Regions from separate parts of the Photobacterium nomapromontoriensis genome, predicted to be linked through region 4. Evidence: predicted binding sites of a transcription regulator. Region 4 holds the regulator's gene; each other region holds the start of a gene.

Region 1 (7,874 bases), on a different contig from region 4:
GGAGTTGGCAAAACGGCAACTCGCGTTGGGATCTACTCGATATCATGCGCACCTGCTACGCCCTTCGCCCTGAAGGGATCAATTGGCCGACTAATGATGAAGGCTTTCCAAGCTTTAAGCTGGAACATTTGTCGGTTGCCAATGGAATTGAACACACAAATGCACACGATGCGATGGCCGATGTTTACGCGACCATTGAATTGGCGAAAATCATCAAGCAAAATCAACCAAAACTATTCAGCTATTTTTTCAACCTGCGTAATAAACGCAAGTTACAAGAACTGATTGATATCGCAGAACTCACACCCTTGATGCATGTCTCTGGTATGTTTGGCTCTGAATGCGGCAATACCAGCTGGATCGTGCCTATGGCGTGGCACCCTGATAACAAGAATGCGGTGATCGCGGTGAATCTAGCGATGGACCCAACCCCGCTGCTTGAGCTGACTGCCGATGAACTGCTTGAGCGCCTTTACACCAAGCGTATCGATTTAGGCCCAGATGAGCTTCCAGTACCATTGAAGCTGATCCACCTGAATAAGTGTCCGGTATTGGCACCAGCAAAAACCTTGCGTGCTGAAGACGCGGCGCGGATCGGAATCGACCGTGAGGCATGCCTGAAGAACTTACAGATTTTGAAATCACACCCTGAGGTACGTGAGAAACTGTTGGCGATTTACAGTCAGGAACGTGACTATGGCGAGAATACCAATGTCGATGCTCAACTTTATGATGGCTTTTTCTCGACGGCAGACCGTTCTACCATGGATATCATCCGTAACACGTCACCGGAAGATTTAGCGACATTTGATCTGAATGTGGCTGATAAACGCATTAAACCACTGCTGTTCCGTTACCGTGCACGAAATTTCCCAATGACGCTAGCTTATCAAGAGCAGCAACAGTGGAAGCATTATTGTCAGGATTTCTATGAAGAAAACTTGCCGGCTTATATGCAAAATCTTGAAGCGTTAGGTTATGAGCATCAGTCGAGTGAGCGAAATATGAAGATTCTAAAAGCGGTGTATGATTATGTGGAATCACTTGTCTAATTTAACGGCGATGCAGGCTTGAATGAATATTCTCGTTTATGCTGCTAAGCGATAGAAATTACTAATATTTTCAAAAACCTCTTGCGCAGCTGAAGCCAAGAGGTTTTTTTATGAGGCATTATCCTTAAAGTTGCAATTGCAGATCCTGGTATCTATGCCAACACTTTAATCTGTATGGACACAATCTATTCATTATTCATGGATGCGAACAATGAATATAAGTGACCGATATGACAACAAAAAATCTTACACGCTGTTATCGCTTTGCTGCTGTAGACTTCGAACCGGATCACCGTGTCTTGGTATGGAAAGACAAAAGCGAGACCCCACTGACGATACATGAGTCCCGTCTGCTTGAGCTATTGTGCTATTGCGCTGGGCAAGTCATCAGTGCTGAATCGCTGTATGAAAAAACCTTCATCCTGCTCGACCCTTACGAAGACGGCTCTCATAACCATTACGATCTTAATACCGTATTTAAATCGTTAACTCGTAAGCTAGAACACAACGGTAAGATGGCCATTCCTATCGAAGTCGTCCAGCATTATGGCTTCCGGACACCGTTACCCGATAAAACCTGTCGTCTAATCCACGAAGACAAAGAAAAGACCACACAACTCCCACCACCACAGGAAGAGCACATTGACACGGCGACTGAACATATTGTTAAGCACAGCTTGGTGCATAAAGTGTCGGTATTCATTCTCGCTCTGGCGGGCCTAATGCTCATTTTTGCATCAAATTATTAATACTTATATACAATCCATCACGGTTAAAAAATGTGTGGTTATACCACCAAATTTACTGTGGCTTAGATCACACTTCTTTTGTATGATGAATGAGTAATTTCTTTATTCCGAAGGACTCATGGCATATCTACGTTCGTTCATCATCATTTTTATTTGTTTGATGCTTGGAAAAGGCATTCAGCACCTGTCGGGGGTTGCCATTCCCGGTAGTATCATTGGCATGCTTATTCTTTTCGCGGCGCTGTCGATGGGCTTGGTCCCCGCCCAATGGGCGATGCCAGGTTGCCACTTATTAATCCGCCATATGGCACTGCTATTCGTTCCAGTCGGCGTTGGCTTAATGAATTATCTTCACCTGTTGCAATCCAATGCATTGATCATTCTTCTTAGCACTATCGGTAGCAGCTTGGTCGTATTTACTGTTCTTGGCGTCGCTACCCATTATAAGGAAAAGCAATGATCTGGCTGGTTACAACGCTGGTAGTATTTTATTCTGCCCGCTATCTTTCAAAGCGATTTCAACATCCGATCATCAACCCTCTGCTGATCAGTTTACTGGTGATCATTCCACTTCTTATATGGCTCAAAGTGCCATACGAGACCTATTTCGAACAGAATAAAGTCATTAATGCTCTACTTGAACCCGCTGTTGTTGCTCTCGCCTTCCCGCTTTATGAGCAGCTGCATCAAATCCGTCAAAAATGGAAGGTTATTTTTTCTGCCTGCCTGATCGGTAGCGTGTTATCAATGATCACAGGAGCAGGTATCGCGGTCCTCATGGGCGCTGATGCTCAGCTTACCGCTTCAATCCTACCCAAATCGGTAACAACACCAATTGCGATGGCCGTTGCGGATCAAATCGGTGGCGTGCCATCTGTCGCCGCAATTATGGTGATCATTGCTGGCCTGTTCGGCGCTGTCGTGGGCTATCCTTTATTTAGGATGCTGGGCATTCATGCCCCTATTGCGAAAGGCTTGACCATGGGTACGGTATCTCATGCTTTGGGTACAGCAAAAGCGGCTGAAGAAGATTTCCAGGAAGGGGCATTTAGCTCATTGGCGCTAGTGATCTGCGGTGTAATCACGTCAATTTTAGCGCCACTATTATTTCCAATCATCATGACGGTATTTTCATAGAAATTATCATCCTTGTGGAGGTAATCGAATACAAAGCTAATATATTGATTCGATACATGAATTTATTATAAAAGCGTGTGACCCGACTCCCAATAATGCAATGGATGAAACAAGCGGTCGATTAATGTGATTTATGTCACACATAAATCACATTACTCAGCCTACAATGTTTCTCCATACACAAGACGGAGTAACAACTCATGCACACTAGAGTAATGGATGCTTTAGGCGCTTTACCTGCTGATTTAGCATCAGCAATCAAACCGGTTCTAGAAGCCGACAACTTTGATGCCACCCTAAGCCCTGACGTGTTTGCTGAATTACTATCAAAAACTCACATGACAGACAGCGAATGTCGTGTTGCATTACTTCCATTAGCTGCTGCTTATTCTGTCGCTCCTATTTCTAATTTCTTCGTGGGTGCGATTGCTCGCGGCCAATCCGGCACATTGTATTTTGGTGCCAATATGGAATTTGTCGGAGCCTGCCTTTCCCAAACCATTCATGCAGAGCAGTCGGCCATCAGCCATGCTTGGGTTAAAGGTGAAACCGGTATTATTGACATCACAATCAACTACAGCCCATGCGGCCACTGCCGCCAGTTTATGAACGAACTGACGTCAGCTAAAGAATTGGTTGTACAGCTGCCTAACCGAGATGCGAAAAGTCTCCAGGAATACCTGCCAGAATCTTTTGGCCCGGCCGATCTGAATATCGATGAAGGATTACTCACTGCAGTTAACCACAACATTACAACAGAAGCGACTGAGCAACTGGTACAGCAAGCTTGTGAAGCAGCTAACCGTGCCCATGCGCCATACACCAAAAATTTTAGCGGTGTTGCACTGAAAGCAAAAGACGGTCGTACCTTTGTTGGTATGTATGCTGAAAACGCGGCATTTAATCCAAGCTTACTGCCACTGCAGGTTGCATTGATTAACATGAACATGGCGGATTACCCGCTGAGTGAGATTGTTGAAGCCGCATTGGTTGAACAAGCCAACAGTACAATCAGCCATTTGGCCGATACACAAACCACATTGGAAGCATTAAATCCCGATATTCCATTGACGTATGTTGCCGCATAATCCTTGAAAAACCGCCAAAATGGCGGTTTTTTTTACAGTTGTGATCAGCAACAGCTATAAATCAGTATCCTCTCAGCCATAGCAGGAGTATGATTTTTCGAGTTTTTCACCCTAAGAAATCACATATTCATGTCACACCAACATCACCCGCTCCAAGGGGCTAGCTGGATGCTCACGGCGGGGCTTGCCTTTGCTATCGTCAACAGCATTGCGCAATACGTCAGTATGTTCATGCATCTGCCTTCGACTACCGTCGCCCTGATCCAATATTTCATCGCTCTGATCGCCATTTTTCCATGGTTACGAACGTTAGGCTTGCGCGCTGCCCTTAAAACCAATCATTTTGGTATGCACTGCTTTCGTGTATTTCTATCCGTGATTGGTATCCAACTCTGGCTATGGGCACTGGCTTATCCGGTACCTATTTGGCAAGGCATCGCATTGCTGATGACCTCACCGCTATTCGCAACCATTGGCTCTGGCCTCTTCCTGAAGGAAAAGGTCGGTATCGCGCGCTGGGTCGCTACTCTAACGGGGTTTGTGGGTGCGATGATCATCCTTGAACCATGGGGAGAAGACTTTAGCTGGGCAACACTGCTACCCGTTGGTGCTGCATTTTTCTGGGCTGGCTATTCGCTCATGGTGAAAAAAATGTCAGCACACGATTCGCCAACCACCATTGTGGTCTACCTGCTAATTTTAATCACACCATTTAACATATTCTTGGCTTTACCTGACTTCACGATGCCAAATACTGGATTTACCTGGCTATTACTCGCAGGGGCGGGTTTACTGACGGCGTTAGCGCAGTGGGCTATTGCGAAGGCGTACGCCGTGGCAGATGCTTCTTTCGTGCAACCCTTTGATCACGCCAAGCTGCCATTAAATGTCTTAGCCGGTTGGTGCATTTTTGGTTGGGTGCCACCGGGTCGATTATGGCTGGGTGCCGCGATCATTATTGGCTCAGTAGCCTTTATTACTCAGTGGGAAAACAACAAAGCATCAAAAGCGAAGACCGTTTAACACGGTACTCTCACCTGCATTATGAGCACATCCTTCAATCCCCGCATTTGCGGGGATTTTTTTAATTGCCCCCTCCGCCTGATCGCGATCATCGTGCAAGCATCGCAACGTACCTAGTCTTGTCGTTATTACTGAATTGAATAGCCAAAAACACCGACGCAAACGTTTGCGCATTCAATGAATTACTGTATGATCTGCGGCAGTTTCATTCCCCATCCAGTAAGGAATTTCGATGTTAGGATCTGCGACTCGTCCCAATGCAACCCGTGTACTACTTCTTGGCGCTGGAGAGCTAGGCAAAGAAGTGGCCATTGAATGCCAACGACTAGGTTTAGAAGTGATTGCGGTTGACCGTTACGCTGATGCCCCTGCAATGCATGTTGCTCACCGTAGCCATGTGATCGACATGCTGGATGGCGCGGCGTTAAAAGATGTGATTACATTAGAAAAACCCAATTACGTCGTACCTGAAATTGAAGCGATTGCTACCGATATGCTGGTTGAACTTGAAGCCAGTGGCTTGCATGTTGTACCAACAGCAAACGCAACCAAGCTAACGATGAACCGTGAAGGGATCCGTCGCTTAGCGGCTGAAACGTTAGCAATCAGCACATCTCCTTATGAATTTTCTGACCAATTTGATGACTTTGCTGCCTCTGTCGAACGTATTGGCACACCGTGTGTTGTCAAGCCGATTATGAGTTCATCCGGTAAAGGACAGAGCGTGATCAAATCGCAAGCTGATATCGAAAGCGCATGGCAGTACGCACAAGAAGGCGGACGCGCAGGGGCTGGCCGTGTGATTGTCGAAGGCTTCGTGGACTTTGACTACGAAATTACGCTACTTACCGTACGTGCCGTGGATGGCGTACATTTCTGCGCGCCGATTGGCCATCGTCAGGAAGACGGAGACTACCGCGAGTCATGGCAACCGCAGCAGATGTCTGACCGCGCATTAAAAGCCGCTCAAGACGTGGCTGAAAAGGTCGTGAATGCTCTGGGTGGTTATGGCCTGTTTGGCGTTGAGTTATTTGTAAAAGGTGATGAGGTACTGTTCAGTGAAGTCTCCCCTCGCCCGCATGATACTGGCATGGTCACTCTGATCTCTCAGGAGCTCTCTGAGTTTGCGCTGCATGTACGTGCATTCCTTGGCCTGCCAATCCATAGCATTAACCAATTCGGCCCATCTGCATCAGCGGTTGTGCTTGCACAAGGGGTGTCTAATGATATTCGTTTTGACAATCTTACCGCGGCATTGGCGAGACCCAATACTCAAGTTCGGTTATTTGGTAAACCTGAAATCAACGGCACCCGCCGCCTAGGTGTTGCTCTTACCCGCCGTGATACAATTGAGTCTGCAGTAGAAGATGCTGTTGCTACTGCCGCAGATATTAAGGTTGTGTGTTAGATTCATACCACACTAACCTATCACCGAAAATAAAAAGGAGCCTTTGGCTCCTTTTCTCATTCTGGTAACTATCTAAATTTAGTAGCTGCGATTATCGCGACTACTTAACGGTGATCAACCAAGCTTCTTCAGCAAAGCGGGTTAGCCCACGCTGGCGTCTAGGGTGGCTTTCGTCGGCATCATCACGGGCCAAATGGCGGATCGTACAACCATTAAACAAGGCTTCCACCTCCTCTTTCACGACCGAGAATGGAGGGCCATCCAATTCATGCTGTGGATAGTCTAATGTCACCAATAAAATGCGCCCACCCGGTTTCAGCATCGACAACAACTTGTCAGCATACATTTGCCGTAACTCTTGTGGCATTGCAATCAACGCCGCGCGGTCGTACACCACATCGACAGGCTCGATCTGAGTGGTAAAGTAGTCACCACAGTAGAGACTGATTTCATCAAATTCATACAGCGTCTGGCCATTGCCCAGCACAGTTACCATCGGGGTATAGAAGTGTTCAGCAAAAAAAGCACGGACAGCGATATCGCTTAGCTCAATACCAATAACCTTTTCATGCTTTCGTGCCAACCATGTTAAATCAACCGATTTACCACACATGGGTACTAACATCACATCATCACGTGACGCATGAAGTTCAGGCCAATACTTGATCAACATCGGGTTGGTTTCGTCCAGATGAAAACCAATGCGATTTTGCGCCCATCGGGTATGCCAAAATTCTGCATCCATTTATGTTATCTCTTCTTGTTGTGACTGACTGAGGGATATTATACCCAGCCTTCAACAGGATTGGCTAACGGCGTATTCCGCGCGGGGGAAACAAACAACGAGAGGGATACAGAGACAAAAAAGGATGCCGAAGCACCCTCTTTCGCAAACTGAGTATTGCAGAGCAAAGATCAGTTAAAATTTGTTTTTCAATTTTTCTTTATGAGAGTCATTGAATAAACGACATTAGCTATGGAATTAAGAAATTCGAAATAGCTTAATCGAATCACGGCGAACAGTTACGCCGCGGAAAGTCACTGGCTCAAGCAACGTCATAAGCTGCTTAGATACGAAAAACTTACCGCCGTAGCTACGATCACCACCACGATTTACCCAATCTGCAAATTCATCTGCCAAGCTGAACATAGAGTTTCCAACAAGCAGAACCAACACTTTAGCGACTTCACTGTCATTCTGTTTATTAAACTCCGCGTCGCGAACTTTCTTGCGATATTCATCGACGATTCTTTCTAGGCACTCAAATCTGCTCATATACACCACCATAAAAAAAGAGGAGCGGATACTACTGCTCAACACCAATGAAATCAACCCATGCACGTGGATTCTTGGCAGATTTATGCGTTTTTTTCTTTCTCGTAACATCAGATAGCACATTTACGCTAAAAATCACGA
Region 2 (7,874 bases), on a different contig from region 4:
TTTAGTTTACCGCTGGCAAAACAAGCAAATACACTGGTTGGTGTTGAAGGCATCGACGAGATGGTGCATCGTGCGTCAGAAAATGCAAAGCAGAACCAGTTAGAGAACACCGAATTTTATCAGGCGAATCTGGATGATGATGTGACAACCCTGTGTTGGGCACAGGAAAAATTCAATAAAATCTTGCTGGATCCAGCCAGAGCGGGTGCCGCAGGGGTAATGCAGCATGTTGTTAACTTGCAGCCTGAGCGAGTGGTTTATGTATCGTGCAATCCGGCAACCCTTGCTAGGGATAGTCAGGTATTACTGGATAACGGTTATCAGTTGGAGCGGCTGGGTATGATGGATATGTTCCCTCATACCGGGCATTTGGAGTCAATGGCTCTGTTTATCAAGCGATAGACTCATTACACAAGAGTAGACAGGATAGAACAATGGTCGCAGTTCGCGGTGCGCATTTAAAGGAAAATGATACATTTGAACTTTCAGCCTGGATTGAGAGTTTACAGTTGGATGCGAAGGTGGCTAAACGCCTCGCGCAAACGTACCAACGATGTATTGATTTGACGGCAGAAGAAGTGACTGCGCCATTGTTGCTATGGCGTGGCCGAGAGATGGTTGAGATCCTCGTGACCTTAAGCATGGACAAAGATACGCTGGTCGCTGCCTTACTCTTTCCACTCTACGAGGCTGGCGTTTATTCTTCGGAGCAGCTTCAGGAAGACTATGGTAATACCATTTCACATATGGTGAATGGTGTCAGCCAGATGGCCGCTATCGGTCAGCTCAATGCGACAAAAGAAGGAGCAGAGCAGTCTGCTCAGGTCGATAACATTCGCCGCATGTTGCTGTCGATGGTTGATGATTTCCGTTGTGTAGTGATCAAGCTGGCTGAGCGGATCTGCAACCTTCGTGAAGTGAAAGACGAGCCGGATGAGATTCGTCGTGCTGCCGCGAAGGAATGTGCCAACATCTATGCACCACTGGCGAACCGACTGGGTATTGGTCAGTTGAAGTGGGAGATTGAGGATTATGCATTCCGTTATCGTCATCCTGAAACCTACAAGCAGATCGCCAAGCAATTATCAGAACGCCGGATCGATCGTGAGCATTATATCGATCATTTTGTTGCCGATCTGGCGGAGTCGATGAAAGCCTCTAATATCAAGGCAGAAGTGCAGGGTCGACCAAAGCATATCTACAGTATCTGGCGCAAGATGCAGAAGAAGAGTCTGGCTTTTGACGAACTGTTCGATGTCCGTGCCGTGCGGATTATTGCTGATGAGTTACAGGACTGCTACGCCGCATTAGGTGTTGTACATACCAAGTACCGCCACCTGCCAAAAGAATTTGACGATTACGTCGCCAACCCGAAACCAAATGGTTATCAGTCTATTCATACCGTGGTGATGGGGCCGGAAGGTAAAACCATTGAGATCCAGATCCGTACCAAACAGATGCATGAGGAGTCGGAACTCGGGGTAGCAGCACACTGGAAATACAAAGAGAGCGGTTCATCATCAGGCGGGGCTAAATCCTCGTACGATGAAAAAATAAACTGGTTACGTAAGTTACTGGCCTGGCAAGAAGAAATGTCAGACTCCGGTGAGATGCTCGATGAGCTGCGCAGTCAGGTGTTTGATGATCGCGTCTATGCCTTTACGCCTAAGGGCGATGTGGTTGATTTGCCGTTGGATGCGACTCCGCTTGATTTTGCCTACCATATCCACTCAGAGGTCGGCCACCGTTGCATCGGTGCCAAAGTAGAAGGCAGAATCGTGCCGTTTACTTATCACCTGCAAATGGGGGATCAAGTTGAAATTATTACCCAGAAAGAGCCGAACCCATCACGCGACTGGCTTAACCCAAATCTGGGGTTTGTAACCTCTGGTCGTGCGAGAGCGAAGGTACATGCCTGGTTCCGTAAACAGGACCGCGACAAGAACATCACGGCTGGACGCGAAATTCTTGAAACCGAATTGGTCAAGATTGGCGCGACGATGAAAGATGCGGAAGTGTATGCACTTAAGCGTTTTAATGTGAATTCAACCGATGAGTTATTTGCTGGGGTGGGCAGTGGTGATCTGCGGATCAATCAAGTGCTGAACCACATTAATGCCTTGGTGAATAAACCAACCGCAGAAGAAGAAGATCAGCAACTGCTTGAGAAGCTAGCTGAAGCCAGCAATCGAGCCATGGCAGCCAAGAAGCCTCAGCGTGATGCCGTGGTGGTGGAAGGCGTGGATAACCTGATGACGCATCTGGCGCGTTGTTGTCAGCCGATCCCAGGGGATGAGATTCAGGGTTTTGTCACTCAGGGACGAGGAATTTCGGTTCACCGCAGTGATTGTGAGCAGTTGGAAGAGCTACGCCACGTTGCCCCAGAGCGGATCATTGATACGGTATGGGGGGGCGGATTTGTCGGTAATTACAATATTACCGTACGGGTGATCGCTTCTGAGCGAAGCGGCTTGCTCAAGGAGCTGACCAATACGCTGGCAAATGAAAAAGCTCGGGTTGCTGGCATGAAGAGTCGGATTGATTTCAAAAAACAGATGTCAATCATGGACTTTGACTTGGAGCTCACCGATCTTGAGGTCTTGGGCAAGGTGATTAAGCGTATTGAGCAAGTGAAAGATGTCGCTGAAGCTAAACGCCTACACTAATCTGATGTAGAACCTAGAACCTAGAAGCGGGGAGCCATGATGCTGCCCGTTTTTTTTGATTTGATATCCACGAAGGACTCTCCAACATGAGTGAGAAACCGCAGACACCGATAGAACGCCTGATTGAGATCATGGCCACGCTGCGTGACCCTGAACAAGGTTGCCCCTGGGATCGCAAGCAGACGTTCGCGAGCATTGTGCCGCATACGCTGGAAGAAGCCTATGAAGTCGCCGATGCGATTGATCAACAAAACTGGAGTGATGTCCGTGAAGAGTTGGGTGACTTGTTGTTTCAGGTGATCTTTTACAGTCAGCTGGGCAAAGAGCAAGGCTTGTTTGATTTTGATGATGTTGTGTGTGGCATTAATGACAAGCTAACCCGTCGTCACCCCCATGTATTTGAAAATAAGTTGTTTGCCAATGAGGCAGCGATCAAGGCCAATTGGGAAGCGGAAAAAGCCAAAGAACGAGCAGAAAAAGACGAAGACACCAGCGTGTTGGCCAATATCCCCCGCGCCTTACCCGCTTTGACGCGGGCGGATAAAATTCAAAAGCGTTGCGCCAAACATGGGTTTGACTGGGATACCTTAGGTCCGGTGTTGGATAAAGTACGCGAAGAACTTGATGAAGTGATGGAAGAGGTTATCCAAGTATCACCTCAGCAAGAGAGAATCGAAGAGGAGATGGGGGACTTGCTGTTTGCTGTTGCCAACTTCAGCCGTCATCTGGACGTTAAACCGGAACGGGCACTGCATCGTGCTAATCAGAAATTTGAGCGTCGGTTTCGCGAAGTCGAGAAAACTGTGCTAGAACAAGGGAAGCAACTTGAAGAATGCTCGCTTGAACAGCTTGATCAGGTGTGGGATGAGGTCAAGTGTAGGGAGTTAAAAGGTTAGGATTGCAGCAATCATCAGGCTGCTTTGTTATTGATATTGCTATTGATAACCAGCCTGATGAGTAGAATTGATTTGAAACAAAAAAAAACCAATCGCAGTGTGATAGTTTTCACGTTGTGGCAATAAAGGGTGTCTGGTATACTAATTTCCCGTCCAGATACACTTATATCCTCTATACCAATCTTCCAGGTAAAACATGACGACGAATTACATTTTTGTTACGGGCGGGGTCGTATCCTCACTAGGTAAAGGTATTGCTGCTGCATCTCTAGCGGCTATTCTAGAAGCACGTGGTCTTAAAGTGACCATGATGAAACTAGACCCTTACATCAACGTTGACCCTGGCACAATGAGCCCGATTCAGCATGGTGAAGTATTCGTAACGGAAGACGGTGCAGAGACCGACCTTGACTTGGGTCACTACGAGCGCTTTATCCGCACTAAGATGACCAAGCGCAACAACTTTACTGCGGGCCGAGTTTACGAAGAAGTACTTCGTAAAGAGCGTCGCGGTGACTACCTTGGTGCGACCATTCAGGTTATCCCGCATATCACTAACGAAATTAAAGATCGTGTGATTGCCGGTGCTCAAGGCCATGACGTTGCTATCGTTGAAGTTGGCGGTACTGTTGGTGATATCGAATCGCTCCCATTTATGGAAGCCATTCGTCAGCTAGCAGTGCAGAAAGGGCGTGATCGTACTATGTTCATGCACCTGACACTGGTTCCTTACCTAGCGGCTGCTGGTGAAGTGAAAACGAAGCCAACCCAACACTCTGTAAAAGAATTACTTTCTATCGGTATTCAGCCTGACGTGCTGATCTGCCGTAGCGATCGTATGATCCCTGCTAATGAGCGTGCCAAGATCGCGCTATTCTGTAACGTGCAGGAAAAAGCCGTTATTTCCATGAAAGACGTAGACTCTATCTACAAGATCCCACAGCTTATCAAAGCTCAGGGTCTTGATGACTTAGTTTGTCAGCGCTTTGGCATCACTGCGCCAGAAGCGAATCTGTCTGAGTGGGAGCAGGTGATTTACGAAGAAGCCAACCCTACTGCTGAAGTGACTATCGGCATGGTTGGTAAGTACATCGAACTACCAGATGCATATAAGTCAGTTAACGAAGCACTTAAGCATGCCGGTTTGAAAAACCGTCTGTCAGTGCAGATCAAATACATTGACTCTCAGGATGTCGAATCTAAAGGCACTGAAATTCTTGAAGGCCTGGATGCTATCTTGGTTCCTGGCGGCTTCGGTAACCGTGGTGTAGAAGGTAAAATCCTGACTGCACAATATGCACGTGAAAACAAAATTCCATACCTAGGTATTTGTTTGGGTATGCAGGTTGCGCTGATCGAGTTTGCACGTAATGTTGCTGGCTATGAGGGGGCGCACTCTACTGAGTTTAACCCTGACACTAAATACCCAGTTGTTGGCCTGATCACTGAATGGGTTGATAGCGAAGGTAACGTAGAAGAGCGTAGCGAGAAGTCGAATTTAGGCGGTACAATGCGTCTTGGTTCACAGCTATGTCACCTACAAGACGGTTCAAAAGCGCGTGAGCTATATGGTAGCCCGACTATCCATGAGCGTCACCGTCACCGTTATGAAGTAAATAACAACCTACTTCCTAAACTAGAGAAAGCAGGTTTGAAGATTTCTGGTCTTTCAGCAGACAAGAAATTGGTGGAAATTATCGAGCTACCTAACCACCCATGGTACGTGGCTGCTCAATTCCACCCTGAGTTCACCTCGACACCTCGCGATGGCCATCCTTTGTTTGCTGGTTTCGTGAAAGCGGCTGGTGATAACCAGCGTGGTGAACTTAAAAAGTAAGGATTACGGATAGCTGTGGCAAGTGTTAGCTGCGGCTATTTTTTTAGCTTTTTATTTGAAGATAAAGCAAGAGGAAACACAATGTCTAAGATCGTTAAAGTTCTAGGTCGTGAAATTATCGATTCACGCGGTAACCCAACTGTAGAAGCGGAAGTTCACCTAGAAGGCGGTTTCGTCGGTATGGCTGCAGCACCATCAGGTGCATCAACTGGTTCTCGTGAAGCTCTTGAGCTACGTGACGGTGACAAGTCTCGTTTCCTAGGTAAAGGCGTTCTTAAAGCTATCGAAGCTGTGAACGGCCCAATCGCAGAAGCGCTAATCGGTAAAGATGCGACCGCTCAAGCTGAAATCGATCAGGTAATGATCGACCTAGACGGTACTGAAAACAAGTCTAACTTCGGTGCAAACGCAATCCTAGCGGTATCTCTAGCAAACGCTAAAGCAGCAGCTGCTGCTAAAGGCATGCCTCTATACGAGCACATCGCTGAGCTAAACGGCACTGCTGGCGTATTCTCTATGCCTCTACCAATGATGAACATCATCAACGGTGGTGAGCACGCAGATAACAACGTTGACATCCAAGAGTTCATGATTCAGCCAGTTGGCGCGAAAACGCTGAAAGAAGCCGTTCGCATGGGTGCTGAAGTATTCCATAACCTAGCTAAAGTGCTTAAGTCTAAAGGCTACAACACTGCAGTTGGCGACGAAGGTGGTTTCGCTCCTAACCTAAAATCTAACGCTGAAGCGCTAGAAGTTATCGCAGAAGCTGTTGCAGCTGCTGGTTACGTACTAGGTAAAGACATCACTCTTGCTATGGACTGTGCAGCATCTGAGTTCTTTGACAAAGACGCTGGCATCTACAACATGAAAGGTGAAGGTAAAACTTTCACTTCTGAAGAGTTCAACCACTACCTAGCGGGTCTAGTTGAGCAATTCCCAATCGTATCTATTGAAGATGGTCTAGACGAGTCTGATTGGGCTGGTTTCGCGCACCAAACTCAACTTCTAGGCGACAAGATCCAACTTGTTGGTGACGATCTATTCGTTACTAACACTAAGATCCTAGCTGAAGGTATCGAGAAAGGCATCGCTAACTCTATCCTAATCAAGTTCAACCAAATCGGTTCTCTAACTGAGACTTTAGCTGCAGTTAAGATGGCTAAAGATGCAGGTTACACCGCTGTAATCTCTCACCGTTCTGGTGAAACTGAAGATGCAACTATCGCTGATCTAGCGGTAGGTACTGCTGCAGGTCAAATCAAAACTGGTTCTATGAGCCGTTCTGACCGTGTTGCTAAGTACAACCAACTTATCCGTATCGAGGAAGCTCTAGGTGAGCGCGCTCCTTTCAACGGTCTTAAAGAAGTTAAAGGTCAGGCTTAATTATTAGCCTGCCAGTAGGGTCTTCCTACTCGCTTTGAAAAACCGCCTCATAGGGGCGGTTTTTTTATGGGCGAATGATAACTTAGCTAGGCTTAGGCGCTAGTGTCAGACTGCGCTTTATGGGATTATTACATGTTCACTCGATTCATTAGCGAGTGGTATTAAGCAATGGCATTTCAAGTTGTTATCAATAAGTGCTATTGCTTATTATATGTTCAATCATTGCCTGGAGAGTGAGATGCGAGCATTCACCTTGCTGTTACTGGCTGTGCTTAGCTGGCTACAGTATGACTTCTGGTGGGGTAAGAATGGCATGCTAGACTATTTGGCTGTGAAAGATAATGTTATCGTTCAGCACCGGGCCAATGCGGAATTAGCGCAGCGTAATCAACAAATGTATTTTGAAATAAATGACTTAAATCAAGGTCAAGAAGCGATAGAAGAACGCGCTCGAAATGAGTTGGGGATGATCCGTCCCGGAGAAACATTCTTCCGCATTGTCAGCGAATAAGTGAACGTTGCAGCCACAAACCAATAAATCATGACTATGAGCGAAAAGATGATAGCCGTTGTACCGGCTGCAGGGGTTGGCAGCCGAATGGCCGCCGACCGCCCTAAACAGTACTTGCCTATTGCTGGAAAAACCATTCTTGAGCATACCGTTGAGCGACTCTTGGGATTCCCAGCTATCGAACGAGTGGTGATCGCGGTCAGTGAGCATGATCCTTATTTTCCCCAACTGCCACTCGCTAACGATCCGCGGGTGCAAAGAGTTAATGGTGGGGCTGAACGCGCTGATTCGGTATTTGCTGGGCTTGCTGCGATAGATGATCCTCACTGCTGGGTGTTGGTTCATGATGCGGCACGTCCGTGCTTGCATCACAGTGATTTGGCTGAGTTGATCGTCGCCGCTAAGGCCAGTCAATACGGGGCGATTCTTGCCGCTCCTGTGCGTGATACCATGAAGCGCGGCAACGGTGCGGGAGCGATTGCCGCCACCGTGGATCGCGCTGATTTATGGCATGCCTTAACGCCACAAATGTTTCGGGCTGGGTTACTCAAGCAAGCACTGGAGCTGGCATTAGCCGATGG
Region 3 (7,874 bases), on a different contig from region 4:
TCTCCATGATCCTCAAGCGAGAGATTAATATCGACCCGTCCATTTTCAGTAAATTTAATCGCATTGCTGATGATGTTGAAGAGAATTTGCCGGATCCGGGCTTTATCGGCATAAAACCAGCGTTGCTGGTCGAAATCGCAGTGGATATGGAAGCCAATGCCTTTTTCTTTAGCCAGCGAATGGTAGGTGCTGTCGGTCGAGTCGATTAAATCGGTAAAGCAAAAGTGGGTTGGGTCGAGGGTGAGTTGGCCCCGTTCAATTTTAGAAAAATCGAGAATATCATTGAGCAGCCCCATCATGTGGTTGCCCGAATCGAGCAAAGTACGTAAGTGCTGTTTCTGCTCTTTGCTTAAGTCTGTTTTCAGTAGTAGCTGAGTAAGCCCCAGCATCCCATTCATCGGGGTGCGGATCTCATGGGATAAGTTGGCCAAGAAGGCAGATTTAGCGCGGTCGGCTGATTCCGCTTTCTGTAGCGCTTGATTGAGAAGTTGTTTATCTATCGATATTTTATCTGCCCCTTGATTGAGAGCATCATGCAAGACTTGAAATTCATAGGGGCCCTTAAAATCGGCATTGCGGCTATAGTTGCCAAGTTTAAATTGGGCGGCAAAGCGTGACAGCTTTGCAATTGGGACGGTGATCCGTCGGCTTAGCATCAAAGAAAGTATAATAACAACACTGGCGGTTGCGAGTAATGCGATTAAGAAGTAGCGCTGGAGATAAACTAATGTTGTCGTAACTGCACTTTTGGGGGTAATAGAGACAAGCGTCCATCGAGACAAGCCAGCTTGCTGGAAAGTTAGCGGAACCAGGGTTGCCAGCATGGTTTCCCCTTGCCAGTTTTGAAAGCTTAGCAGTGAATTATTTACGGTAGGTTGTAAAGGGGCGAACTGATGGAGGCGGTCTTGGAATAGGGTGTCGATGTTCTTAAAGGTAGTGACATCTTTACCTTGGTGACGACCCGCCAAAACGGTTCCACCGTCCTCGTTGATCAGCATGATATAGTCCGTGTCGCTGATCCGTTCACCGAGAAATGTCAGCTGGCTGTTGAGTTCATTCAGTTGGTATTTAATGACTAAAAAACGTTCACTGTCATCTGTTTCATGATGAGTGTGGATAACCGGACTGATGATAAACAAGTAGGCGTTGTTCGCGTCATAATGCGGTTCGGAAAAAACCAAGTGACGTTGTCCGGAGGTGAGTAGATACAGTGCGTCAGTAAGATCAGCAATACCGGTTTGATCTAAATAGTGTGTAAGTGTGTTTTTGGGGGATAGCTCAGAACCTGCAACAAGGGTGATGTGCTGTTGACGTAATTCAATGAGGTCAATACGACTAAATCCTGAATCAACCTTAGTCAATTCATTGAGGTAGTCTTGAATGAATGTACCCTGGCCGAGCGTTTGTTCTGGTGCAAGGAGAAAGACTGGTGAATTTGCTAACTTTTGAATACTGAGGAAGCGTTGAGTCAGGATATCGTCAAGGTTATGGGCGGCAAGTTCGGTACGGGTATTTAAACCATTGATGATTTGTTCTGTGGCAACCGTGGTGAGTTTATCACTACTTAACCAGTTATAAGCAACGGTGGGTACAATACCAATAAACAACATACAACACAGTAGTATTGGTTTTATTCTATTAGGAATTATTGTCACCAATTCATACCTCTCGACATCCAATCATTCTCACGCCGCCTTGTTTAAAGAACCACGGTCAGAATGCGGGTTCGTCAAACGAATTCATCGGCGAATATCTGGCCACATTGTGTAGGCCTGTTCCTGTATTGGAGTGTGGTATAACTGACAGTGAAGAATCAACTCTATTGCCCGTATTACGAGAAGAAACACGATCTCACCGCCATTATTTGACATTGGTATGGATGTGAGACCACGATCGCTATAAATCTGCGTCTTGATGAGAAGCCAATAGATTTTCGCTGTAACGGAGGCTTTGAGGGGCGAGGGTACAGTTATTTAACTAAGCAATTGCTCCAGTGTTAACGGCGCGGTGACAAGGCCGAGCTTCTGGGCTGGTGTTACCCCTGTTTTGTCTTGATGACAGAGGTTATGCCATGCGCGGTAGATGTCTAATAATGGCAGTAATCCGCCAGGCCGTAATTTACGCCGAGGTTCATTGATCAACTGGCTGAATTGACTTTGGCATTGCTGTTGATAGCGGGTAATTGCGCTGTGGGATGCCGTTTCTAACCAGTGTCCCTCATTGCCTTTTTCTCCGCCAAGATGACAGATTCCTTTGCTGTTTTCATCCTGTCGAGTAAATGCCCAACGATCTCGCCACCAACCAATGAGCACGATGTCAATATGTTTGGCGTGCTGGCCATGCTGCCAATCCGAATCCGTTTCAACGTATACCGGGTGGATCGTTTTCTGTTTTATTCGGTCAAAAAACACAGAAATGCAAGCAGAGCGAAGCATCGGCTCCAGCGGCATAAAAAACGACAATTCTTCGTTATTGTAGAGCATCTCTCGCAGGTGCAAATTGTGGGCGTAAACGGTGTACTGTGGCCGAATTAAGCATCCTTTGCTCGGGTAATTAACTCGCGCTTTATTCGATAGCAGATCTTCTAAGTTGGGGCGTGACATCGCCTCCCGGTAAGTGGCGTCTATCTGAGCCAGTAACCCGTTTGGTCGCGAATGTTCGATTGCAACCTTGCGATCGGGTTGCGGTGGCATAAAACGAGCCCCACGGCGGTATGGGTTATGATGCCCATCCGGTGTATCTCTTTCAGCTGTATTGCTATTGAGCGACTGTTCGCTGTTATCTGGGGGCGTGGCTGTTTGGTAATTGATATCTTGCGCGAGAACATAGCCCGATTTCGCTTCACCACTGGCAATCCAGATCACCCCATTGTCACTATCGGGTTGCAGTACACACATATTGGTTGCCAGAGATAACTGTTGGGCCTGTTTGCAAAGACGGGCATCAAACATCGCCAACTGACGACGGCATCGGCTAGCAATATGTGAAAGCTGATCATAAAACGATTTGGGATTCATGCTGAGTCGGCGGCAGATATCACGTACTGAATAACCGGTAAATAACATCGCCAGCATTGTCTGCTGAAGTGCATTTTTGGTATTAGTGCCTGACCAGCGGTCAACAAACGTTGTCTGGCAGCATTTACAACGGTAGCGCTGACGATCGCCACTAAAACCAAACGCGTGGTAGAGATGACGATGGGTAAGCACGGGTAATTCCAGATTTTCACAGTCAGGATTACTACAAGCAGGCATACCTGCATTTTGCAGTTGTTTTAGCCGCTGCACTTCCTGCATGACATCATAGTTGCTGATGATAGGAGGAAAAGCCCCACATTCGCGGCAGACCAGAGCCGGTCTGTTGGGATTACTACGTTGGAAGACGTAGTGATGGGTATTCGTTGAGCCAAAATTTTTGCAGCTCACTGTTTTGCAATGATTGAGTTGATGGCCGTTGCAGGCTTCTGGCAACAGAGATTCGGGGGTGTCGGTGTGGCGAGTATTCATCGCATCAGCCTAATCTTATCTATGAGCATAAGCAACAAACACACAGCCGGAATTTTGCTAAAGCTGCTTATAGTTTTAAAAGGGGTGGTACAGAGCAGGTATTTCACTGCTCTGCACCATTAGTTTCTGCAATAGACCATGTTCAGGCAACTGCGCCAGATGTTAACGAGTAACATCGCTTAAATTGTGTAAGACGCCACATTTTACAGAATATTGAGCTGCGAAGTCGATGCTCATCACGCCAGTACAGAAACTAACAATCTGTTATTACAACTTGATAGCGGTTTCCAGCGCCACATCCATCATTTGAGCAAAGGACTTCTGGCGATCTTCAGAGCTGAGTTTTTCACCTCGTTTGATGTGGTCAGACACAGTCAGAATCGTCAATGCCTTAGCGCCAAGTTCAGCAGCAACACCGTAGATACCAGCGGCTTCCATATCAACACCTAGCATGCCGAGCTTTTCCATTTTTTCGAATAGATCAGCTTCCGGGCTGTAAAATAGGTCAGCAGAGAAAACATTACCCACGCGAACAGGTACGTTTTGGGCGCGAGCTTCATTCACTGCGGTTTCCAATAGACCGAAGTCCGCAATGGCAGCGAAATCGTGGTTGTTAAAACGAATGCGGTTTACTTTGGAATCCGTTGATGCGCCCATACCGATGATCACATCCATTAGTTTAACATCGTCATGAACGGCACCGCAGCTACCGATACGGATGATATTTTTAACACCGAAATCTTTGATCAGTTCATGGACATAGATAGAACATGAAGGGATACCCATACCGTGTCCCATGACAGAGACAGGCTTGCCTTTGTAGGTGCCGGTATAACCGAACATATTGCGAACATCACACACTAACTTGACATCATCAAGGTAGTTTTCGGCAATAAATTTGGCGCGCAGAGGGTCACCTGGCATCAGGACAGTTTCTGCAAAATCACCGACTTCAGCATTGATGTGTGGGGTAGCCATAGTTCACTCCAAGTATCTAGTATTTTTACTGTTTTGATGGGGAAAGTGTAAGCAAGTGATGCATACAATCTCGCGATCATGATCACAAATTGTCTTGCTCTTAAACAAAAATAGCTCATTGATTACCAAATATGTTGAAAGTGAGAAGGGGATCGTTTGCGTTATCTTGGGGGGGTAAACGTCAAAAAAGGCCGAGCCTTAGCGTGTTTATCTGCAAAATCAACATGTTTTATTCTTTTTTGTTAGGTATTAGAATTCAATGTTATGTGATCGACAAAATGGATTAACGTGCCAAATTGTAATCGATTGCACTGCGTGGCGGATGGGTAACCGGGAAAAAAACCTGAAACAGAGTGACCTCTAGCACGGAAGTATCAATGAAATTGGTAATTTTCCGCGAACCGCACTACCTCTTAACCAATAGGACCGTTTTCGAGGAATGAATATGAAAAGAGTGTTAAGTGCTGGTTTTTTTCTACTGATCTGTACCGCGCCAGCATCAGCCGATATTTTTGGCTTGTCGGTGGGGGCAACGGCAGGTGCCGCACAGATTAAATATGATGGTCATGATGACTATGGTTTCGAATATGGGATAAATGCCGCTTATCAGTTTAATGACATGATCAGTGTGAATGCTGGAGTGGTACAGGGAAGCGCTGAAATTAATGCAGATGGCCAGTCAGCGAAGAATGATATTGATTATACCGCTTTCCCCATCACTATTCGTGGTGATTTGCCACTTTTGATTGGTAATCTTTATGCCAAGGCGGGAACGAACTATTACGATTACGATATTGAAAACTCTGGCATGAAAGGCAGTGATGATGGCTGGGGGTTTACGGGGGGGGCCGGTTTTGTGTTTACCCTGCTGCCTTTTATTGATTTATCGTTAGGCTATGAGTACCGCGATATGGGTGATGTGACCAATAATTCAATTTTGTTCGGTATTGGTACCAGCTTATAGCAACAGGCAGACTGCATAATGTGGTTTTCCTGAGGGTGTCCATGGTTCAATAAATAAAATACGATACGGGTCAAAGTAGTTTCAGCGCGATTTTCATACAATACCTAGAAGGTAGAGAATCGCTCTGGAGGCTCCCCATGACCAACTATGCACACTATACGTCAACAGTTGAGCAGGTTAACCGGATCATATTGCAGGAGTCTGCTTTAGGGCGGCATGTCCCATTTTTACCCATCTCGCTCACTTCTGTCTCTCAGCAGCAACAGGCTGAGTATATGTTGAGAGGTGCATCCCGATTAGCCCCATTACGCCAATCGGCATTTCGTAATAATTTTTCTCATTGGTTGACGTATTGTTGGCAACCCGTTCAAGTAATCAGTGACTCGACAGAGCAGTTATTGATGCGGATAAACGACATTGAATTCCCTTACCCCAGTCAAGTGAATATTGATGGCATTTATTTGCCGTGCTGGGTATGGGGGCACCATGATGCATGGTTATCTATCTCAGTGATAGATCGCCGTACTGGTCACTTTAGTACACCTCGCAATATTGAGCCCATGCAACTGATTGATCGCGAACAATGGCTAGGGGCACAGGTCATTGATTCTGTCGATGAATCTATCGAAACCATTCATCACTATCTGGAGGAGCAGTCCCATGAGCAGAATCAGACTCAAAAGCAGGCAGCACTGAATGAGCCGACATTAACGGATGCTATCCGCAATCCTTGCTTTGTTACCTTAAGTCCTATAATGAGTGTAGGATTGACCACGGTTGTCATTCTTGGTTTTTTTCTCAGTGTTAAGTGGTTATTGGGTTTTTAATGTATACCCACGTTCTTTCAATATAGCCATTCCCATGCTTATTTCCGTTAAATTGAACGCACGGATCTTACTCTGAATCCTGCGTTATATCACATCATTAGGGAGAAAGAATAATCCATATATTGTGATCAATAAGTAAATGCTGGTTTTTATTATGTAACAAATCAATGAGTAATATTTTGGTATTATAAAAGCATTCATTTTAGTCGCTACAAATGAAGATTAATTATATATTTCAGCATATCAATTACCGATAGATAACCATTTATTTACTTCATTTAACGTTAAGGTATATACCAAATCTGAACTATTTTCTCTGCAGTGTTGTTTATTATTTACTCACATTTTTTTGCTCGTTGATTTTTTTTAAATAATTTTAAAATTAGCCTACCAATTTCATATTCCTCTGTGGTACCATTTTAAAATCATACATTTACTTGGAATTGGAATTACCATGAAATTAGTTACTGCTAAGTTGGCTTTTGTTGTTGTTGCTGCTGCGACTATTCTTACAGGTTGTACTGGTACTACTTTTAACAAAGATAAAACTTGCTCAACTGATTACTTACTAGTTCCAGCTATTTCTGTTTCTGCTGCATTGGGCGCATGTGATTCACAAAATGCGACAAACAAGCACTAATATCAGAACCTGCATTTAGATAAATATTTCATTTTAGATTCACATTATAGTAAATGAATTTATTTTATTTGCAGCAAGATAAGCTGGTTATAAAAGGTCGCTTTCGCGGCCTTTTTTCATATCTGAATGTCCCCCTTTTCATCTTATTTAAATTCCTTATTTGATTGTCTGATTTGGATGTATTTATCAAGGTACGATGTACTACTTTGATAGGGTGGATCCTGCGCGAGTTGCAATGATGTGGCGATCATTGATGTCGTGACATGCATTGTTGTCTGATGATGAGAAATATGACGAGCAATAAACGCGATAGCATTAAGAGTCAAGCTGATCCTTTGAGGTGGCTTTGTCGTTGGTATTGACGCTGAAATTCGCTAGAATCAGACCGTAATTTATTAATCGGCGTCAGGTATTGATTATGCACAATTTGACATTGCTTTCCGAGGCAGAAAAAAATCGTATAGAACTGGATAAGCAAGCGGCCTACGCGGTGTGGCAGGTTAAGAACGCGAAGAAAGGCTATGAAGTGTTTGCCGAGATGACACATAACATTACCGATGATGATGAGCGTGAGTTTTTTGAACGGGCAGTGTCAAAATACAAAATCGAGATGGGAGTCGCCTAACCTCGTTACGCGATCTTGGCTTCGAGTCTGAGCATCGTGGTAAATGTAATGCCATTTGGGCAATAGGAAAAAAGAATGAGTTTAAGCAAGAAAGTGCTTGTTGTGGATGATGATCAAGACATCCGTGAGTTGCTTGATGAGTATCTGACTAAAGCCGGGTTTACCGTTACGACGGCTGCTGAAGGGGAAGACATGAAGCGCCGCTTGGCGATGGGTTACCCTGATCTTATCTTGTTGGATGTGATGATGCCGGGTGATGATGGTTTTACTCTTTGCCAGTATATTCGTAAAACTTCAGACGTGCCGATCATTATGCTGACGGCTGTTTCTGATG
Region 4 (7,874 bases):
AGTGGCAGAGCTGCACGGCAAGCTGGAAGCCATTGGCGGCTACAGTATCCGCGCCCGTACCGCAGAGCTACTTGATGGTCTGGGGTTTTCACAGGAGCAGATGCAATGGAATCTGACTCAGTTTTCCGGTGGCTGGCGAATGCGTCTGAACCTCGCCCAGGCACTGCTGTGCCGTTCAGATCTACTACTGCTCGATGAGCCGACGAACCACCTCGATCTGGATGCTGTGATGTGGTTGGAAAAATGGCTTCAGAACTACCGCGGTACCCTGGTATTGATCTCCCATGACCGTGATTTCCTCGATCCTGTTGTCAACCGTATTGTCCATATCGAAAACCAGACAATGAACAGCTACACCGGCAACTACTCATCCTTCGAGAACCAACGTGCCGAGAAACTGGTGCTGCAGCAGGCTATGTACCAAAAGCAACAAAAGCAAATGACGCACATGCAGTCATATATCGATCGATTCCGTTACAAGGCGAGCAAAGCCCGTCAGGCTCAGAGCCGAATCAAAGCACTGGAACGCATGGAGCAAGTACTGCCCGCACAATTTGATAATCCATTCAGCTTTGAGTTCCGCGAGCCTTCCGCACTACCGAACCCAATATTGATGATGGATCATGTTGCCGCAGGTTATGATGACAATATTATTCTCGAAAAAATCCGTCTGAATCTAGTGCCGGGTAGCCGGATCGGTCTACTGGGGCGTAACGGTGCGGGTAAATCAACCCTAATCAAAATGCTGGCCAACGAATTACCAGCCAAAGCAGGGGAACTCAGCTACTCGCAAGGGGTGAAAATTGGTTACTTTGCCCAGCACCAGCTCGAAACACTGTACCTAGATGACACGCCAGTGCAGCACATGACCCGTATCGCCCCGACCTCTACCGAACAGCAGTTACGTGATTACCTTGGCAGCTTCGGCTTCCTTGGTGACAAAGCACTGGAAAAAGTCGGTCCGTTCTCGGGTGGCGAAAAAGCCCGTCTGGTATTGGCGCTGATCGTCTGGCAACGTCCGAACCTCTTACTACTCGATGAACCAACCAACCACCTCGATCTGGATATGCGTCAGGCACTGACTTTCGCCTTGCAATCTTATGAAGGAGCGATGGTGATCGTCAGCCACGACCGTTACCTATTACGTGCCACCACCGATGATCTGTATCTGGTCCATGACCACAAGGTTGAACCGTTTGATGGTGATCTGAATGACTACCACAAATGGCTGACTGAACAGCAGCGTAACGAACGACGTGAATTACAGGCCTGCAAACCAGAGACCACTAAAGAGAACAGCGCCGCCTCACGCAAAGAGCAGAAACGCCTCGACGCTGAGTTCCGTAAACTGACTGCACCGCTACGCAAGCAGATTGAGAAACTCGATAAGCAAATGGAAGAGCTAGGTGCAACATTAGCCGATGCCGAAACCCAATTATCAGATGTCACCATCTATGAAGCAGACAATAAAGCACGGCTTAATGAGCAATTGAAGCGTCAGGCGGCTGCAAAAAATGAACTCGAAGAGGTCGAAATGGACTGGATGGATCTGCATGAGCAGATCGAGGCCATGGAAGCGGAATTTACCCAGAACTAACTGCTAACAAGAAACGCCTATTCACCCCACACTGCCTTAGCCACTGCGGGTAATGTGGGGTGACATCTACAGGCAAATCCGGCGTTCCCCCCAAAAGCTCATAGACGCAATAGAAAACCAACCACTATTATTGGTAGGTTAAAACACGTTGCGCATAAGGACCCACAATGCCCCCGTTTGAACCAGCCCGTGGGCTAGGTAATGCTCACCTGCAAACACTGTTGCCCCGATTGCTTCGCCGTAAGCCTCTATTCACGCCGATTACTCAACGGGTCAACACACCGGACGACGACTTTCTCGACATTGCCTGGACAGCTTCACCGACTGCATATCAAGCCACTCAACCAGTGATGATCCTGTTTCATGGCTTGGAAGGGAGTTTTCATAGCCCATATGCCAACGGTTTATTGTATGCCGCGAAGCAAAAAGGCTGGCTTGGCGTCATGATGCATTTTCGAGGCTGCAGCGGGGAAATGAACCGCCAGGCCCGCAGTTATCACTCTGGGGAAACCAGTGACGCACGTTTTTTCATTCAATGGGTTCGTCGACAATTTCCTGACTCTCCGTTGTTCGCCGTCGGCGTTTCTCTCGGGGGGAATATGTTAGTCAATTACTTAGCCGAATACGGCGAAGACAGTGAACTCTGTGCCGCCCAAGTGATTTCGCCCCCGCTTGATCTCAATGCCTGTTCAGAGCGAATCGAACAAGGATTTTCAAGGGTCTATAAGCAATATTTACTCCGTTCGATGAAGAGAAATATCAGCAAAAAAATTCGCTTTCTACCCAACGCCCTGCCGCTGGATCAATCCGCTATTGAGTCCATTAGCACCTTACGCCAGTTTGACGATCTGATCACCGCACCTTTGCATGGCTATCAAGATGCCCATGATTATTATCAACGCTGTAGTGGTTTACGGCGATTACATCAGGTCACAATACCACTACGGGTGATTCATGCTAAAGATGATCCCTTCATGACTCATGACGTGATCCCCTCACAACCTTTACCTGATCATATCGAATATCATCTCAGCCCTAACGGTGGCCATGTCGGTTTTCTAACCGGATCATGGCATAAACCTACCTTCTGGCTTGAAATGACAGTGCCGGCTTGGTTTGCTCCTTTTACAATAACCAGAAGTAAATGGCGCTTATCTCGCTAGCAACTACTTGCCATTAACGTCATCAACCACTGATAATAATGTTATCAGTGGTTAATCCCTCCCCTAGAGCGGTAAACATTTAGTATGATCATTCCTTGGCAAGACATCGCACCAGAAACTCTCGATAACCTGATCGAGCATTTTGTCCTACGAGAAGGTACCGACTACGGTGAACATGAAAAAACCTTAGAACAAAAAGTCCAGCATGTTCGGCAACAGCTCACTCAGGGAGAAGCTGTAGTCATCTATTCCGAATTACATGAATCGGTAGATATTAAGCTTCGGCAAGATCTCAATTTCTAATCATTGATAAGACTTACACTTGATTTAACCGCAACATTTTGTTAATAACTCATCGTTAATCTTAACGACAGGGTTTGTCATGTCTGCAAAACATCCAATTATTGCAGTAACAGGATCTTCGGGGGCTGGCACATCCACTACCTCCGAAGCTTTTCGCAAGATGTTCAATATGATGGGCATCAATGCAGCTTGGCTGGAAGGTGACAGCTTCCACCGCTTTACTCGACCCGAGATGGATGTTGAAATCCGCAAAGCGAAGGAACAAGGCCGGCATATTAGTTATTTTGGCAATCAGGCCAATGACTTCCCCTTGCTGGAAACCTTCTTCCGCCAATATGGCATTGATGGCAGCGGTCAATTCCGCCGTTATCTTCACACCTTCGATGAAGCTGTGCCTTATAACCAGATGCCGGGGACTTTTACCCCCAGCCAGCAGCTGCCGGAAAATACCGACGTTTTATTTTATGAGGGTCTTCATGGTGGCGTGGTCGACGGTGAAACCAATGTGGCGCAGCATGTTGATTTACTGATCGGCATGGTGCCGATCGTGAACCTTGAGTGGATTCAGAAGATTGTCCGTGATACCCGCGATCGTGGACATTCCCGCGAAGCGGTAATGGAATCCATTGTCCGTTCGATGGACGACTACTTAAATTATATTACACCGCAGTTTTCCCGCACTCATATCAACTTCCAGCGCGTACCGACGGTTGATACCTCTAACCCGCTCAGTGCCAAAGCCATCCCCAGCTTAGACGAAAGTTTTGTGGTGATCCGCTTTCGCGGTATCAAAAATGTCGACTTCCCCTACCTACTCGCCATGATCCAAGGCGCATTTATGTCACGTCACAACACGCTAGTAGTCCCCGGGGGGAAAATGAGCTTTGCGATGGAGCTGATCATGCGCCCGTTGATCCAACAGCTGATCGATACCGGGAAGATCGGATAAGCAAAAAGTAAAGCAGGGGCGAGGAAAAGAAGAGTAGGAACTAGGTAAAGCAGTTAAAAGCGGAAAATCAGGGACTAGGGACAAGGAAGAGCGGAAAAGCAAAAGATATGTGGTCCTGTGGTCCTGTGGTCCTGTGGTCCTGTGGTCCTGTGGTCCTGTGGTCCTGTGGTCCTGTGGTCCTGTGGTCCTGTAAGCAGGAGCGAGGGACGAAAGAGTGTAAAGGAAAAAGAACGAATTCTGAGACTCTACCCCAGCTTTTATTCCGCTCTTACCCATAGGGCCTTAGGATCGCTTTTGCTCTTCCGCTTTTAAACCGCTCTTCCTCGGAACTCGTCCCTCGAAACCCGTACCTAAATCTTGATCTACCCATAGGACCATAGGTTCGCTTTTCCCCATAGCTCCGCTCTCGCCCTTCCGCTCTTCCTCCAAACTCGTCCCTCGCCCCTGATCTATTACGCCTCAACCACCTCATACGAATGCGTCATCTCAACCCCTTCACCCAGCATCAAGCACACCGAACAGTACTTTTGCAATGAATCAGACACCGTCTTTGCCACGACTGATGCATCCAAATCAACGCCTGTCACCACAAAATGCAAATTCGCTGAGGTAAAAATACGGGGCGCCTGCTCGCGGCGAACCGAACTGATCTGTGCCTCACAAGCGGTAATTTTCTGCCCGGCAGATTTCAGACCATCCACCACATCCACCGAGCTGCAGCCGCCCGCCGCCATTAATACCAATTCCATCGGACTCGGCGCTTTTTGGCCGCCATTTCCATCCATAACGACACTGTGTCCCGAATTTGACTGCCCAAGGAAGGTCATGCCTTCGACCCATTTCACGCGTGATTGCATTGCTTTCTCCTTACAACTTTTGAGGTAATTTCGTACTATCTAACAACTGTGTGATCATGTGCACACTTATGAGTAAAAAATGGCCATTTCAGATAGATCAATATCAAGAAAAACGTCCCGAAAAAAGATAAACTCTGATGTAATTATTCACGTGAGCTTGCAGCCCAGCGGTTGACTGAATATCCTAAACGGCGAACTACATTATTGTTAGGCCCAGCCTCAAACTTATCTTATAGGGACGTCGTTGTTGGGCAACAAACGCAGCAGAGGAAGTTAGTAATATGGTTCCAGGTAAACCTCAAACAGATCCAACTCTTGAGTGGTTTCTTTCCCATTGCCACATTCATAAATACCCGTCAAAGAGTACGTTAATTCATGCGGGTGAAAAAGCGGAAACGCTTTACTACATTGTTAAAGGTTCTGTTGCTGTCCTGATCAAGGATGAAGAAGGCAAGGAGATGATCCTGTCTTACCTCAACCAAGGTGACTTCATCGGTGAGCTAGGTCTTTTCGAAGAAGACCAAGAGCGTACTGCTTGGGTTCGAGCGAAAACACCTTGCGAAGTGGCTGAAATTTCATTTAAGAAATTCCGTCAGCTAATTCAGGTTAATCCAGATATCTTGATGCGTCTTTCTGCTCAGATGGCCAACCGCCTTCAGGTGACTAGCCAGAAAGTTGGAGATCTTGCATTCCTCGATGTGACTGGCCGTATCGCCCAGACATTATTGAATTTGGCTAAACAGCCTGATGCAATGACGCACCCAGATGGTATGCAGATCAAAATCACACGACAAGAGATCGGCCAGATCGTGGGTTGTTCTCGTGAAACTGTGGGTCGCATCCTGAAAATGCTGGAAGAGCAGAATCTCATTTCTGCCCACGGTAAAACAATCGTCGTGTACGGTACGCGCTAAGCTAACCATCACCACGAAAAACAAAAAGCCGCAATTGAAGTGACCCCCTTTAAATTGGACATTTCAAATATGCGGCTTTTTGCTTATGTGACAAAAGTATACTTTCACCTTCAAATTCTCGACTTCCTCACTGTTTTTCCGCTTGTATTCTCAATGCCCAATGCTACATTGTGCATATGGACTATACACTGACATTGACAACAGGAAATCACCGATATGGATATCGAGCGCTTCTCCCCTCATCGTGCCCCTTTCGGCTCTGTGATCATCGCGCCACTCCCCTCAACGGTCGAAATGACAGGATTTAGCGGCAGCCGCCATTACCTTGAACAACAAGAAACGGTCAGGCACGGCACACTCGGGCAAAACCTTGATATACCACTACTGGACGGCCTTAACGGCTAGGCAGTTTTCACACAACTTCGGCTCGCTATTTATTGGTACTTTCAAAAATTTTATCGGCAGAAGCCTCAACAAACCCACGATAAAGCTCACCGTCAACTGTTGTTGGGTAACGTTTGGCAAATTCATAAAAGCCCCCAGGGACCACGTAAACGCCATCACTAAACCCGACCTTGACATGATCGGCCATTGTTGACGATTGCTCCAGCATTACTGTGGGGCTACCTTTTACAGCGCCACCAGACTCATTGATAGTAAAACCATTGTGGAGCAGCAGATGGTTCACCTCGGCCACTTCTGTAAACTGCTCTAAATGATTAATACTAACAGTAAAATGATTGGCACCAAATCCATGTGCAGCAAGCCAGCCTGCATACTCGCTTTCAGCATACAACAGCTCATAGGTTGCGTAATCCAGACTCCATAATCGCCCACCATAAAGAAAGGTCGGATCACGCATGGCCGACTCCGGCACCTGCTCAATCAAGTCTCGTACCGTCTGCTGAAACAGCGAGCTAAACTGGCCGACCAACAGTTCACTGATAAACACTTTTGGGGCTAATGGATCAGGATGCTCAAAGTGCTCGGCATACAACTTCTTGTCTTCAAAGTGGTATTCTCCACAAGGCTTATAGCCTATCGCAATGAACGGGGCTGCCAGCCGATCCAAACCAACCGCTGGCAGATTAAATGTCCGCAAGGCAATGTGATCGTTATACAGTGGTTCCTCTTCTGTCAGCAGGTCATGGATCTGAGCTGCTGATGGACACAGGCGCTGGACATAATCCTGCCACAAACCTTCAAATAATTGCGCTACCCTTTCCATCTGTTTATCCCCGCTATTCAAATGCAGATTACTCACAACCGGACTAGAGATCGATCCCCGGTGCTAGTTGAGTCGGTAGTTCAGGTTGCTCCCCCTCCATTGAGGCCATAGGATACGCACAGTAGTCCGCGGCATAGAATGCACTCGGTCGTAGGTTGCCGGATGCGCCAGGGCCCCCAAATGGAGCATCACCACTCGCCCCCGTTAACGGACGGTTACGATTCACAATCCCAGCCCGGATCTGCTCAATAAAGTATTGCCACTCACTGTCATCGGTCGACACCAAGCCAGCCGATAACCCATAACGCGTCTGATTCGCCAACTCAACGGCCTGCGTCAAATCGTCATACCTCACCACTTGCAGTAATGGGCCAAAATATTCCTCATCCGGTAAGTCGGCAATCGGGCTAACGTCGATGATCCCGGGGGTAACAAGCGCGCCATGGCCACGCGTTGCTGCCAATAAGGCATTTCCGCCTAACATAATCAAATGCGCTTGCGCGGCAATGATGCGATCTGCTGCTTCAGCTGAGATTTGTGGCCCCATAAAGGGGGCGGGCTCATCAAATGGGCCGCCAACCCGAATGTTCCGTGTCAGTGCCAATAACCGCTCCAGTACGCGATCTCCTGCCTCGCCAGAAGGCAGATATAAACGGCGAGCACAGGTACAGCGCTGCCCTGCACTGATAAAGGCTGACTGAATAATAGTGTAGACAGTCGCATCGAGTTCGCCATAATGACGCGAGATCACCATCGGGTTATTCCCGCCCATTTCGAGGGCGAGCATCTTGCCCGGCTGTCCTGCAAACTGATAGTGCAACAAATGGCCGGTGTTAGCACTGCCGGTAAACAGTAAGCCATCA

The links. The regulator CRP, encoded in region 4, controls carbon source genes, mostly activating them, when cyclic AMP is high. The targets are predictions, from matches to a motif close to TGTGANNNNNNTCACA.
Region 1: a site for CRP is predicted at 1,858-1,873, ahead of L4D12_RS04235 (CidA/LrgA family protein). Genes of this name have one in related genera too.
Region 2: a site for CRP is predicted at 3,661-3,676, ahead of pyrG (CTP synthase). Genes of this name have one in related genera too.
Region 3: a site for CRP is predicted at 4,556-4,571, ahead of deoD (purine-nucleoside phosphorylase). Genes of this name have one in related genera too.

The regions. Positions count from the first base shown of each region.
Region 1 is NZ_JAKJSL010000018.1:5,409-13,282, forward strand. It holds gene sbcB (exodeoxyribonuclease I) at 1-1,052, shown strand, start outside; gene L4D12_RS04230 (winged helix-turn-helix domain-containing protein) at 1,283-1,801, shown strand; gene L4D12_RS04235 (CidA/LrgA family protein) at 1,920-2,261, shown strand; gene L4D12_RS04240 (CidB/LrgB family autolysis modulator) at 2,258-2,938, shown strand; gene cdd (cytidine deaminase) at 3,139-4,026, shown strand; gene L4D12_RS04250 (DMT family transporter) at 4,156-5,049, shown strand; gene purT (formate-dependent phosphoribosylglycinamide formyltransferase) at 5,282-6,457, shown strand; gene L4D12_RS04260 (thiopurine S-methyltransferase) at 6,558-7,202, opposite strand; gene L4D12_RS04265 (hypothetical protein) at 7,440-7,733, opposite strand.
Region 2 is NZ_JAKJSL010000048.1:15,552-23,425, reverse strand. It holds gene rlmD (23S rRNA (uracil(1939)-C(5))-methyltransferase RlmD) at 1-402, shown strand, start outside; gene relA (GTP diphosphokinase) at 435-2,666, shown strand; gene mazG (nucleoside triphosphate pyrophosphohydrolase) at 2,753-3,562, shown strand; gene pyrG (CTP synthase) at 3,759-5,399, shown strand; gene eno (phosphopyruvate hydratase) at 5,481-6,782, shown strand; gene ftsB (cell division protein FtsB) at 7,021-7,293, shown strand; gene ispD (2-C-methyl-D-erythritol 4-phosphate cytidylyltransferase) at 7,330-7,874, shown strand, end outside.
Region 3 is NZ_JAKJSL010000020.1:111,114-118,987, forward strand. It holds gene L4D12_RS06585 (hybrid sensor histidine kinase/response regulator) at 1-1,655, opposite strand, end outside; gene L4D12_RS06590 (transposase) at 1,974-3,506, opposite strand; gene deoD (purine-nucleoside phosphorylase) at 3,774-4,484, opposite strand; gene L4D12_RS06600 (porin family protein) at 4,930-5,448, shown strand; gene L4D12_RS06605 (hypothetical protein) at 5,586-6,275, shown strand; gene L4D12_RS06610 (DUF4223 family protein) at 6,730-6,915, shown strand; gene L4D12_RS06615 (DUF3283 family protein) at 7,334-7,540, shown strand; gene L4D12_RS06620 (response regulator) at 7,616-7,874, shown strand, end outside.
Region 4 is NZ_JAKJSL010000021.1:156,817-164,690, reverse strand. It holds gene L4D12_RS07775 (ABC transporter ATP-binding protein) at 1-1,597, shown strand, start outside; gene L4D12_RS07770 (hydrolase) at 1,765-2,760, shown strand; gene L4D12_RS07765 (YheU family protein) at 2,845-3,063, shown strand; gene L4D12_RS07760 (phosphoribulokinase) at 3,143-4,012, shown strand; gene L4D12_RS07755 (OsmC family protein) at 4,465-4,869, opposite strand; gene crp (cAMP-activated global transcriptional regulator CRP) at 5,151-5,783, shown strand; gene L4D12_RS07745 (hypothetical protein) at 6,000-6,188, shown strand; gene L4D12_RS07740 (DUF1338 domain-containing protein) at 6,214-7,011, opposite strand; gene astD (succinylglutamate-semialdehyde dehydrogenase) at 7,055-7,874, opposite strand, start outside.